Regions from separate parts of the Pseudomonas serbiensis genome, predicted to be linked through region 3. Evidence: predicted binding sites of a transcription regulator. Region 3 holds the regulator's gene; each other region holds the start of a gene.
What was found. The regulator FliA, encoded in region 3, starts transcription of late flagellar genes. The targets are predictions, from matches to a motif close to CTAAAGTTTNNNNNNNNNNNGCCGNTAA.

Region 1 (4,250 bases), on a different contig from region 3:
AGTAGGTTTGTCCATTGGGGTGCCTGTATGAAAGTTTTAATGTTCTGGATGAGGCGCTGGGGGGTGTGGACATTAAAAATACAGACAGGAATCTGGTCAAACGAGTGGCCTGGTCGATGCCTGAATAGAGTGCTTGATGATGTGCTGTTACAAATAAAGTTTCAGAGCGGGCGGGTCGCTGGTAATGGTGCGTAATAGAGCGTGATGCGTTGTTTAAAGAAGATGCATGTTTGAAATTTTTTGAAATAGGTTTCAGTTGCAGTTACAAGATTGTTGTGGGTTTGGCGTGTTTTTTACTGCGCATGGAAGCTACATACACCTCTATCAGAAAAGTCCTTCTAAAATATTTTATGGCTGTAAATTCAAATGAATTTATGCTCCGTGGTTCAATACTTGAATGAGTGTGGTTTTTATGGGGGGCGCAAGGCTCAGGCTGCTGCAGGCGCTCAGGTTCAAGGGTTTTGGTTGATGGGCGTGGCTGGGAGTGTGAAAAAATAGTTGGGCAGACAGCGAACTATTTGAAGAAAACAGCATCATATCAATGTGCCACTTTGGCATCTCGCATGGAACTTGGATCATGGCTGGTTTCTTCAAAATCCCTCGTGCTGTTTCCCGTGTTCGCGTCCTTGCTTTATTGATTGGCGGCCTGGCGTTTTCAAACGCCAATGCCGCTGTTGAACTCGATTCTTCCCGTGCCAGTAGTTCCGATAATATCGTGACGAGCTTTACCGAGTTCGGTAGAGGAACTGCCTTGCGTAACTCGGATTTCACGGTTGGCAATATTCAGGAGATAAGGGCAGGCACGAACAGTAATACCCGTGAACTGGAAAGTTTGAAGAAAGTTGTCGAGGAACAGGCCAAGGCCATTGAAGAACTCAAGCGCAATAGCAAGGCTTCTGCTTCAAGCAGCAGTTCCAGTGATAGTGAAATTTCAACTCTCAAGCGCAAGCTTGATGAGCAGAGCCGCAGCATCGATAAGTTTGAAGGGCAGGTGAATGACTTGAAGCGTAGTTCCGGGTCAAGTAACAGCTCCAGCTCAAGTGAACTGTCCAGCCTCAAGAGCAAGGTCGATGAGCAGGGGCGCGACGTGGCCAGGCTTGAGGGGCAGGTGAATGACTTGAAGCGTAGTTCAGGGTCAAGTAGCAGCTCCAGCTCAAGTGAGCTGTCCAGCCTCAAGCGTGACCTCAGCAGTCAGCAGAGTGAGTTGAGTAATGTGAAACGCTCCCTCGATGACCTTTCCCGCAAGGTGAAATAAGGCCGCACAGTTTCAAATCTCGTAAAAAAGCCCCGGTAAATCAGCATTTACCGGGGCTTGTCTTTTTCCGTGCAGGCTTATCGATTGAAGCGTTCAACCAGCGAATATTGCGAATTGGCGGTGTCGGTCAGCTCGGCGCTGAGCACTGCCGAGCGATGAGCCTCGTCGGACGTCTGGTCGGCCAGCTCGGCAATGGTGGAGATATTGCGGCTGATCTCTTCGGCCACCGAGCTTTGTTGTTCGGTGGCTGTGGCGATCTGAGTGGCCATGTCCGTGATGTTGGCGACCGCTTCGCTGATGCCCACCAGCGCCTCGTCGGCTTCCAGTACCCGCGCAACACCTTCCTCGGCCTGACGATGGCCTGAGTTCATGGTCTGCACGGCATTATTGGCAGTCTGTTGCAGTTTGGCGATCAGGCCATGGATCTGTCCGGTGGACTCAGTCGTGCGTTGTGCCAACTGACGCACCTCATCGGCTACCACGGCAAAGCCGCGGCCCATTTCCCCGGCGCGTGCCGCTTCGATGGCTGCGTTGAGTGCCAGCAGGTTGGTCTGGTCGGCAATGCCTTTGATCACATCGACCACGCCACCGATTTCATCGCTGTCCTTGGCCAGTTGCGTGACGGTCAGGCCGGTTTCGCCCACGGAAGTGGACAAGCGTTGAATCGCGTCACGGGTTTCCCCGGCAATATCACGGCCACGGAGCGTCAGTTGATTGGCCTGCTGGCTGGCATCGGCTGCCCGCTGCACATGGCTGGCGACTTGCTGGGTGGTGGTTGCCATCTGGTTGATCGCGGTTGCCACTTGTTCTGTCTCGACCCGTTGACGCTCCAGCCCGGAAGAGCTTGCATTGGCCAGCGAGTTGGATTTGCGTGCCTGGGTATTCAAGTGTTCGGCGGTGTCCTGCAAGCGGGTCAGGCAGGTTTTCAGCCGTGCTTCCTGGCTGAGGATCGACATTTCCAGACGGGCCTGCGGGCCCCGGCTGTCGGTATACATCTGCGCGATCAGCGGGTCCGAAGTGGTTTGTTCTGCCAGACGCAGCAGGCGCTTGATACCGCGCTGCTGCCAGGTCAGGCCGAGCAGGCCCAGCGGCACGGACAATACGGCGGCCAGAATGAAGCCCCAGTGAGAGTTGAGCCAGGCTCCGATCATGAAGCTCAACTGGCTGACAAGGATGAACGGCAGCCAGTCCTGCAGCACCGGCAGCCATTTATCGCGGCCAGGAATGGCCGACTTGCCTTTATTGATTCGTGCATACAGCGCTTCGGCACGCTTGATCTGTTCGGCGGTCGGTTTGACACGCACGGACTCGAAGCCAACCACCTGCTTGTTCTCGAACATTGGCGTCACATAGGCGTTGACCCAATAGTGATCGCCATTCTTGCAGCGGTTCTTGACGATACCCATCCACGGCTGGCCACGTTTCAGAGTGGTCCACATGTGCTCGAAAACGGCCGGAGGGACGTCAGGATGACGAACCAGATTATGCGGAGCCTTTATCAGCTCTTCATGACTGAAACCGGAGACTTCCTGGAAAATCTCGTTGCAGTAGGTGATCACGCCTTTGGTATCGGTGGTAGAAATCAACCGCTGTTCAGCAGGAAATGTCCGCTCACGTTGAGTGATTGGCTGGTTGTTACGCATGGCTTTCGGTCCTTCGATCCAATAGGCTTCGGAGAGTTATCGGCAAACTTACCTGTAAATTGAGCCTGTTAAGCGAAATGATTAGCGATTCATTGTCATCCATCAATGCTTATCGATTGAGCATCGGGTAGGTGAACAGGCCGAAATGCACCAGATTCAACCCCAGGTGAGTGATCACCGAGGCCAGCAGGCCACCGAACCGATAAGCGATGCCATAACCTGCCCCAGCCAGGCCCGCGAGCAATATCCACTGCCATCCCGAGCCCGCATGGGCAAGCCCGAACAGTATGGCAGCGATACTGATGGCAAGTGTGCTACCAAACCATAGTTTGTTAAAAAATTGTTGCAATGCACCTTGCAGATAAGCGCGGAAAAACAGCTCTTCGGTCAATGTCACCAGCAGTAGATTATTCAATAGCCAGAGTGTGCCGTGCTCCGGCCATTTTGCAGACCAGCCGGTTACCCCGAGGGCTATTGCCGTTGTCATGCACAGTACGCTGCTGGCGATCAGCGTGCCGGCTGCGACTTTCAGTGAGCGTGCAACGCCTGTTGACGCCAGTATCCAGGGGCAGAACAGCAGTATCCAGAAGCCGATCAGGGGTTTGTCCAGATTCAGGGACATGGAGAAGGGCGCGGCCTCAGGGCTGAAGCGAACCGCGTCGAACACTTTTGCGTTGTTGAAACCGGGCAACAGATGACTGGCCAGCGCAATGCCCGTGACAATGAAGGTGGCATGCCCAAGCCCGCGGACAATCCTGTTTCCTTACTGCCTTGCGCAAAGCCCTGCAATAAGCAGAACGCCGACAGCCAGGGCCGCGGGCCACTCCAGTTGCCCGTAAAACAGGGCAATGGAGTAGCCGAGGCCAAGCAGGCCGAAAAATACCCACAGCCTTGGTGCCATTGAGAATCTCCTGAAGCAAAAGCGGAGATTCTAGGGGGTTCCACCGGGCGTGTGCGGTATCAATAGATATTGGCCATGCATCATTTTCACGACGTCACGACGCAATCAACTGCCTCAACACGTAATGCAGAATGCCTCCTGCCTTGAAGTATTCGACTTCGTTGAGGGTGTCGATCCGGCATAGTACGTCCAGATTTTCCTGGCTGCCGTCTTCCCGGGTGATCTTGAGCGTCAGGTTCATGCCCGGCTGCACCTCTGCATGTGTCAGCCCGCTGATTTCCAGTGTCTCCTTGCCCGTCAGCTTCAGGGATTTGCGGTTCTGGTCATTTTTGAATTGCAGGGGCAGCACGCCCATCCCTACCAGATTGGAGCGATGAATCCGCTCAAAGCTTTCGGCGATGACGGCTTTTACGCCCAGAAGGTTCGTACCTTTGGCTGCCCAGTCGCGGCT
Region 2 (4,250 bases), on a different contig from region 3:
AGTCGTGGACGCTCCCGGAGCCGCAGGCGCTGCCGGAGCAGGCTGAGTCTGCGGCGCACCGCCGGTATTCTGATCACCCTCGATACGCTGCTGGGCCTTTTTGGTCAGCACGACAATATCGATACGACGGTTCACAGGGTTGAACGGATGCTCACGGTCATACAGCGCCGAAGAAGCGTATCCCACCACCCGTGCCACTTGCGGATCAGGATAACCACCTGCCACCAGCGCACGACGCGCAGCGTTGGCACGGTTTGCCGAAAGCTCCCAGTTACCGAACTCACCGCTGCCCACATATGGCTTGGCATCGGTGTGACCACTGATACTGATCTTGTTCGGCACCGTGCGAATGGTGTCGGCCATGGCCAGCAGAATATCCTCGAAATACGGCTTCAGACGCGCACTGCCGGAGTCGAACATAGGCCGGTTATCGGCATCCATGATCTGGATCCGCAAGCCATCCTGAGTGATCTCGAACAGGATCTGGTCCTTGAACTTCTGCAGTTGCGGGTTCTCTTCAACCTTGTTCTGCAGTTCCTGCAACAGCATCTCCAGACGCTCTTGCTCGACCTGCTCGGCCTTGGATTCGGAGGTATCCGACTCGATAGGCACGGTATCCGGGGACGGCGTGGTCTTGACCTCGGGGTTGAGGGTCTGGTTAGGCGACATCTCAGGCGAGCCGCCCAGGTCAATCACATAAGGCGAGCCACTGTCAGTGAAGCCGACCGGGTCCTTGAAGTAACCGGCGACCGCAATCAACTGCTCGGGCGTAGCAGCAGACAGCAGCCACAGCACCAGGAAGAACGCCATCATCGCTGTCGCAAAGTCAGCGAAGGCAATCTTCCAGGCGCCACCGTGGTGTCCGCCACCAAAGCGCTTTACGCGCTTGATGATTATCGGCTGATTATTTTCCATGGCTTAACGACCGCGAACCGCTTGTTCCAGCTCGCTGAAGCTGGGCCGGTGCGCTGGATACAGAACCTTGCGACCGAACTCCACGGCCAGTGAAGGCGGCATGCCGGAAGCCGAAGCCACCAGGGAAGCCTTGATGCATTCGTAGACGTTCATTTCTTCCTTGGCATCGTGAGCCAGGGAAGTGGCCAGCGGGCCGAAGAAGCCATAGGCCGCCAGAATACCGAAGAAAGTACCTACCAGAGCCGCACCTACGTGCATACCGATGGCGGCCTTGTCACCGGAGCCCAGGGAAGCCATGGTGATCACGATACCCAGTACCGCTGCCACGATACCGAAACCGGGCATACCGTCGGCGATACCGGTGACGGCATGGGAAGGGTGCTCAAGCTCTTCCTTCATGCTCAACAATTCCATGTCGAACAGGCCTTCAAGTTCGTGGGGCGCCATGTTGCCCGACGACATGATCCGCAGGTAATCGCAGATGTAGGCCGTCATGCGTGCATCCTTGAGCACGCCAGGGTACTTGGCGAAGATCGGGCTGGAAGCCGGCTCCTCGATATCCCCTTCAATCGCCATCATGCCTTCGCGACGACTCTTGTTGAGGATTTCATAGACCAGCCCCAGCACTTCGAGGTAGTAAGCGTGTGTGAAGCGCGTACCGAACATCTGCAAGGATTTCTTAAAGACGTGCATGGTCATATAGCCAGGGTTGGCCTGGAGGAATGCACCCAGAGCCGCACCACCGATAATCAGCACTTCATAAGGCTGAAACAGTGCTGCGACCTGACCGTGGGATAGAACGTATCCGCCGAGCACGCTCGCGAAAACGACGATGATGCCGATAATTTTAGCCATAGGTAGAAAATACTTATCGAGTCGGGTTCAGGGACATGTGCGGAAACTCTTATTCTACGTATCGGCCTCATTGGTCCAGACTATAGTCAGTTCTTGTTAAAAACCAGTTCGGCCCTTGAACAAGAGCTTGAAAACAGCTGTCCAGCCCCTAAGAATCGCAGCCTGCGCTGCTTAAAAAAATCAGCTGTAAAGGCCTTCCAATGTCGACCGCAAGCTCTGTGAAGCACTCGATACCCAAAACACTCGATGCCTGGATCAGGCATCTGGATGCCGTGGACCTGCCCATCCCGGTGGTGAACCACAATCATGTGCGCGAAGCTCTGAAAGACAGCCGCCGCTCGCTGCGCGACATCGCCGACATGATGCAGGAAAGCCCGGAACTGGTATTGAGCGTGCTGCGTGAAGCCAACCACAAGAGCCATGGCATGGTGGAACCGGCTGAAAGCCTTGAGATTGCAATCAACCGCCTGGGACTGGCACGTACCGAAGTCCTGCTCGGTCGCCTGCCCGCCAGGGAACCCCAGGACATACCGGCCGCCTTCCGCCAGTTGATCCTTATCAGCCAGCATGCCACGCAACAGGCCAACGGCCTGTTCGCCAGCCGGCTTGCGCGCCTTTGGCAGGACATTCATCTGGGCAGCCTGCTGTTTCTGTCGCCGCTGTGGCCCATGGCACTCGCGCACCCCAAACTTCTGGAGGACTGGGAAGTGCGGGTCATTCACAAAGGCGAGCCCAGCCGTGTGGTCGAGAAGGAGCTGTTCGGCGTCAGCCTGCTGGACCTGTGCCTGGCGCTGGCCGAGTTCTGGCGCCTGCCGGTCTGGGTGACCCGCGGCTATAAAGTGCTGATCAACGAGCGACGTGAGCTGGTCAAGGCCCTGCACATCGCCCGAGAAGATCACGACCCGTTGCGCCAGCAACAACTGATGGATGCCGATCCGAACCTGCGCCGCTGGCTGAATCAACCGGCCAATACCGTGCTGCTGGGCAATGGCGTGGCGCTGTCTGCCCAGCAGGCGTGGAACAGCCCTCATTGCCTGCGCTGGGAGCGACTCGCAAGCCTTTATCTGCAACAGCCACTGGATGAAGTTCAGCAACAGATCCACCAGAACGCCGCCAGCAGTGCCCGCGTGCATTCGGAAGCAGATCTGTGGCATCCGGCCGAATCGCTGATCTGGCCCTGGGATGCCCGGCGCATCAGGCGTGACAACGAGATCGCTCCACCACCGACGGCCGACGCGCTGCAACAATGGCGCAAGCAGTGTGCCGAACTGCTGGTCGAACCCACGCCATTCATCAATTCCATCCACCTGACCACGACCGCTCGCGACACGTTGATGTCCTGCGGCATGCAGCGGGTCATGCTGCTGATGGCGGACAAGACAGGCAGCGTGCTGCGCGTGCATCTGGCTGGTGGCCTGCCGCAAGAAGTCTCGGGCCTGCAGTTCTCCATAAAAGAAAGCACGCTCCTGCAACGCTTGATGACGCAGCCGACCCAGTTGCGGATCACCCCGACCAACCTCGCACAGTTTTCTGCACTGCTGCCCGCAGCCCTGAAAGGCATCTTCAAAGGAGAGCACTGGCTGATCCGCTCGCTGGGTAACAACGGCAGAGTCCTGCTGCTGGTGGTCGCCGACCAGGGAGGCGGTCCATTGTCGGAAATATCCGTTCAGGCATTCGGAAAAACCGCGCAATGTATTGAACGATCACTGGCCATCTTTAGCCAACGCAAAGCCTGAGGCCTGGCGTACAATTCGCACTTTCTCTTTATCGGAGGCTGCAAATGTCCGTCTTCACTGGTTTGCCGTTGGTCATCGAGCCACAAGATCTGCTTGAGCGCCTTGACGCCCCGCAACTGATCCTCGTCGATCTGACCAGCAGCGCCCGTTACGAGGCTGGTCATATCCGCGGCGCCCGCTTCGTCGATCCCAAGCGTACCCAACTGGGCCAGCCACCTGCGCCAGGCCTGCTGCCAGCCTATGGGGATCTCGAAAGACTGTTCAGCGAACTCGGCCACAATCCGGACGCCGTCTATGTGGTCTATGACGACGAAGGCGGTGGCTGGGCCGGACGCTTCATCTGGCTACTGGATGTCATCGGCCACACCCGTTACCACTATCTGGACGGCGGCCTGCTGGCCTGGGAAGCGCAGTCACTGCCGCTGACCACCGATGTGCCTGCGGCTGCAAGCACTCCCGTCACCCTGACCCTGCATGGCGAACCCACGGCAACCCGCGAATACGTGCAGTCGCGCCTCGGTGCCGCCGATCTGGCGATCTGGGATGCACGTGGTCCGACCGAATATTCAGGGGAAAAGGTTGTGGCAGCCCGAGGCGGTCATATCCCTGGCGCAGTCAACTTTGAGTGGACTGCCGGCATGGACAAGACCCGCAACCTGCGTATCCGCCAGGACATGCCGCAGATTCTGGAAAACCTGGGCATCACCGCCGACAAGGAAGTGATCACCCATTGCCAGACCCACC
Region 3 (4,250 bases):
GAGCAGATTGCTTTCGACTTCAGTGACCAGCTGCGTAACGCGCTTGATCACCTGACCGGTAAGATCCTGATAATCCTGGGCCAGCAGAATGTCATTGAGATGGCTGGCAACGGTATGAGCTTCGGATTCGGTACGGGACAGGAAACCGTCGACACGCTTGGCCAGATCACGAAACTCTTCAGCACCGATTTCCCGACGCATGAAACGCCCCCAGTCCGCGCTCAGCGACTTGGCATCTTCGCTCAGCCCGTTCATCAGCGGCGTGCTCTGCTCTACCAGGTCCATCGTGCGGTTGGCCGCATTCTCGGTCAGTCGTACAACATACGACAGACGATCGGCGGCATCAGTGATCTGCGACACTTCTTCGGCTTGCGGCATGTTCGGGTCAATATGAAAATTGACGATCGCACTATGCAGTTCGCGAGTCAGCTTGCCGACTTCCTGATACAGGCCACGGTCACGAGCCTGGTTGAGCTCATGGATCAATTGCACGGCATCACCGAAGCGGCCTTTTTCAAGGCTGGCAACCAGTTCCTGCGCGTGTTTCTTCAGGGTTGACTCGAAGTCACCCAGTGAATCGTTGTTGTCCATAGCGCCCTCGCGGCATGCATCAGCTGTTGACGCGTTCAAAGATCTTTTCGATCTTCTCTTGCAGCACTTGGGCCGTGAACGGTTTCACGACGTAACCGTTCACACCAGCCTGGGCAGCCTCAATGATCTGCTCACGCTTGGCTTCAGCGGTCACCATCAGTACCGGGAGACTTTTGAGACGCTCATCCTGACGCACCTGACGCAACAGATCGATACCGGTCATGCCAGGCATGTTCCAGTCAGTCACCAGAAAGTCAAAGGAACCGCTTTGAAGCATCGGCAAGGCAGTGATGCCGTCGTCCGCTTCGGATGTGTTGGTGAACCCCAGGTCACGCAACAGATTTTTTATGATCCGCCGCATCGTTGAGAAGTCATCAACGATGAGGATTTTCATGTTCTTGTCCAATTCGACCTCCAAGCAGTCTTTAACGCATTCAGCACCTGAACACGCTGTTCACTCAATACTGGCACAGCACACCCCCGGCTGTACGAAAACGACGACGGGCTTGGCAAAACAACAAAACAGAAACCTGAACCAGCAGGCCATAGGCTCTGTCCGAACAGGCTCCTGCCTTGTCTATCCTGATACCACGTAACGCTCTGCACAGCCGGCTTGCGACAACCTGAGACTCTTGCAAGTCACAAATCGCCCATCAACGCGCTCGCCACTCCCCCAAACGCCCTCGCAAACGAGCTGCGCACTGGCTGTGTAACTGGCTGACCCGCGACTCGCTGACCCCAAGCACCTCACCGATTTCCTTGAGGTTCAGCTCTTCGTTATAGTACAGCGCCAATACCAGCCGCTCACGCTCCGGCAAGTTGGCGATTGCATCTGCCAGCGCTGCCTGGAAACGCTCATCTTCCAGGTCACGCGACGGTTCGAGCGAGCCGCTTGCGCCGTCCTCATGCAACCCTTCATGGTCGCCGTCCTGCAAAAGGTCGTCGAAGCTGAAGAGACGGCTGCCTAAGGTATCATTCAAAATCCCATAATAATCATCGAGACTTAACTGGAGTTCGGCAGCAACCTCATGATCTTTAGCGTCACGACCGGTTTTTGCTTCAATTGCGCGAATTGCGTCACTCACCATGCGCGTATTGCGATGCACCGAACGTGGCGCCCAGTCACCCTTGCGCACTTCATCGAGCATGGCACCGCGGATACGAATCCCGGCATAAGTCTCGAAACTCGCACCCTTGGTGGAGTCGTACTTGGTAGAAACTTCCAGCAAGCCGATCATGCCGGCCTGGATCAGATCTTCAACCTGCACACTGGCAGGCAGACGCGCCAGCAAGTGGTAGGCAATACGCTTGACCAACGGCGCGTAACGCTCGATGAGTTCGTACTGCGAATTCCTGGAAGCCTTGCTGTACATTTGAAAGCCGCTCGCTGTCATTGAACAGGCCCCGCACTGGTCTGGTGAACAAGTCGTTCGACGAAGAACTCCAGATGACCACGCGGGTTGGCCGGCAACGGCCAGGTATCAACCTTCTGGGCAATGGCCTTGAAAGCCAGTGCGCATTTGGAGCGTGGAAACGCCTCGTAAACAGCGCGCTGCTTCTGAACCGCCTTGCGAACACACTCGTCGTAAGGAACGGCACCGACATATTGCAGAGCCACATCAAGGAAGCGATCAGTCACTTTCGTCAGTTTGGCGAACAGATTGCGCCCTTCCTGTGGGCTCTGGGCCATATTGGCCAGAACACGAAAACGGTTCATGCCGTAGTCGCGGTTAAGCAGCTTGATAAGCGCGTAGGCGTCGGTAATCGAGGTAGGCTCATCGCAGACCACCAGCAATACTTCCTGCGCTGCGCGCACGAAGCTGACAACCGACTCGCCGATACCGGCAGCGGTGTCGATCACCAGCACATCGAGGTTGTCGCCAATCTCGCTGAACGCCTGGATAAGGCCGGCATGCTGGGCTGCTGAAAGATGGACCATGCTCTGGGTGCCGGACGCCGCAGGCACGATGCGCACACCGCCCGGCCCCTGCAACAGGACATCGCGCAGGTCGCAACGGCCCTCGATGACGTCAGCCAGCGTGCGCTTGGGCGTCAGGCCCAGCAGAACATCGACATTGGCCAGACCAAGGTCGGCATCGAGCAGCATGACGCGCCGGCCGAGTTCGGCCAGGGCCAGTGAAAGGTTCACTGACACGTTAGTCTTACCGACGCCACCTTTGCCACCGGTCACTGCGATAACCTGTACGGGATGCATGCTGCCCATGTTATTTCTTTACCTTGTCTTGCGTAGACCGAAACCACATTACGGGCTGCACGTTCGCGAACGAACAATGCCTGGCAGACCATTGATGCAGGGACATTCCAGTAATATCCATCAGTTACCCCACTCTCTTGCCAGGGGTGTGATAGAGGTCGGCAAACATATCGGCCATCGCTTCCTCGCTCGGCTCATCCTGCATTTGCACGCTGACTGCGCGGCTCACCAACTGGTGGCGACGCGGCAGGTGCAAGTCATCAGGAATACGTGGTCCATCCGTCAAATAAGCCACAGGTAATTCATGGCCAATCGCAAGGCTCAACACTTCTCCGAGGCTTGCGGTTTCATCAAGCTTGGTCAGGATGCAACCTGCCAAACCACAACGCTTGTAACTGTGATAGGCCGCAGTCAGTACCTGCTTCTGGCTGGTTGTCGCCAGCACCAGGTAGTTGCGGGCACGTATGCCACGTCCGGCGAGGCTTTCCAGCTGCATGCGCAAGGCCGGATCACTGGCCTGCAGGCCGGCGGTATCGATCAGCACCACGCGCTTGCGCAGCAGCGGCTCCAGCGCCTGGGCCAATGACTGGCCCGGATCGACGTGGGTAACCGGAACATTGAGGATGCGCCCCAGAGTCTTGAGCTGCTCCTGGGCACCGATACGGAAACTGTCCATGCTGACCAGCGCGATATTCTGCGGGCCGTACTTGAGAACATAACGAGCCGCCAGCTTGGCGAGGGTCGTGGTCTTGCCCATGCCGGCAGGGCCGACCATGGCGATCACGCCACCTTCTTCGAGCGGTTCGACGTCAGGCACGGCAATCATTCGCGCCAGGTGAGCCAGCAACATGCGCCAGGCCTGACGTGGTTCGTCGATTTCCGGGATCATCGCCAGCAGGTCACGCGACAGCGGGCCGGACAGACCGACGCGCTGCAGACGACGCCACAGGCTGGCCTGCTGCGGACGGCTGCCTTGCAGTTGATTCCAGGCCAGGGAGCCGAGCTGGACTTCCAGCAGCTCGCGCAGACCATTCAATTCGTGACGCATGGAGTCGTAGGCGCGTTGACCGACTGCCGGCTCTACAGCGGGTGCTGGTGCCTGGGCAAACGGGCGCGGCGGCTCTTCGAGCGTCGGTTCGATATGTTTATCGAGAGCGTTGAGCGGCATGCCGGAGAACAGCTGGCGATTGATCGAAGCATCACTGTCACCGCGGTTGTCCAGTTCGGCCTGAGCGGAAACGATGCGCGACTGAGTCTTGCGCAGTTCGTCCTCAAGCTCCATGTTCGGCACACGAGGCGCCAACGCGGACAGCTTGTAGTCCAGAGCGGCAGTCAGCTCGACACCACCGGCGATGCGGCGATTGCCAATGATGGCTGCCTCGGCGCCCAGCTCATCGCGAACCAACTTCATGGCTTGACGCATATCGGCGGCGAAAAAACGCTT

Region 1: the regulator FliA is predicted to act here: its motif matches at 2,935-2,962, upstream of Q6A51_RS24055 (methyl-accepting chemotaxis protein).
Region 2: the regulator FliA is predicted to act here: its motif matches at 1,829-1,856, upstream of motA (flagellar motor stator protein MotA).

What each region holds. Positions count from the first base shown of each region.
Region 1 covers NZ_JAUQOO010000024.1:51,593-55,842, reverse strand. Annotated here, with positions in the region: gene Q6A51_RS24065 (hypothetical protein) at 1-15, opposite strand, end outside; gene Q6A51_RS24060 (hypothetical protein) at 578-1,255, shown strand; gene Q6A51_RS24055 (methyl-accepting chemotaxis protein) at 1,333-2,898, opposite strand; partial or broken gene Q6A51_RS24050 (CPBP family intramembrane glutamic endopeptidase) at 3,008-3,799, opposite strand; gene acnA (aconitate hydratase AcnA) at 3,894-4,250, opposite strand, start outside.
Region 2 covers NZ_JAUQOO010000019.1:6,735-10,984, reverse strand. Annotated here, with positions in the region: gene motB (flagellar motor protein MotB) at 1-915, opposite strand, end outside; gene motA (flagellar motor stator protein MotA) at 919-1,770, opposite strand; gene Q6A51_RS21280 (HDOD domain-containing protein) at 1,971-3,506, shown strand; gene Q6A51_RS21275 (rhodanese-like domain-containing protein) at 3,551-4,250, shown strand, end outside.
Region 3 covers NZ_JAUQOO010000003.1:255,577-259,826, forward strand. Annotated here, with positions in the region: gene Q6A51_RS06070 (protein phosphatase CheZ) at 1-591, opposite strand, end outside; gene Q6A51_RS06075 (chemotaxis response regulator CheY) at 611-985, opposite strand; gene fliA (RNA polymerase sigma factor FliA) at 1,245-1,985, opposite strand; gene fleN (flagellar synthesis regulator FleN) at 1,982-2,815, opposite strand; gene flhF (flagellar biosynthesis protein FlhF) at 2,931-4,250, opposite strand, start outside.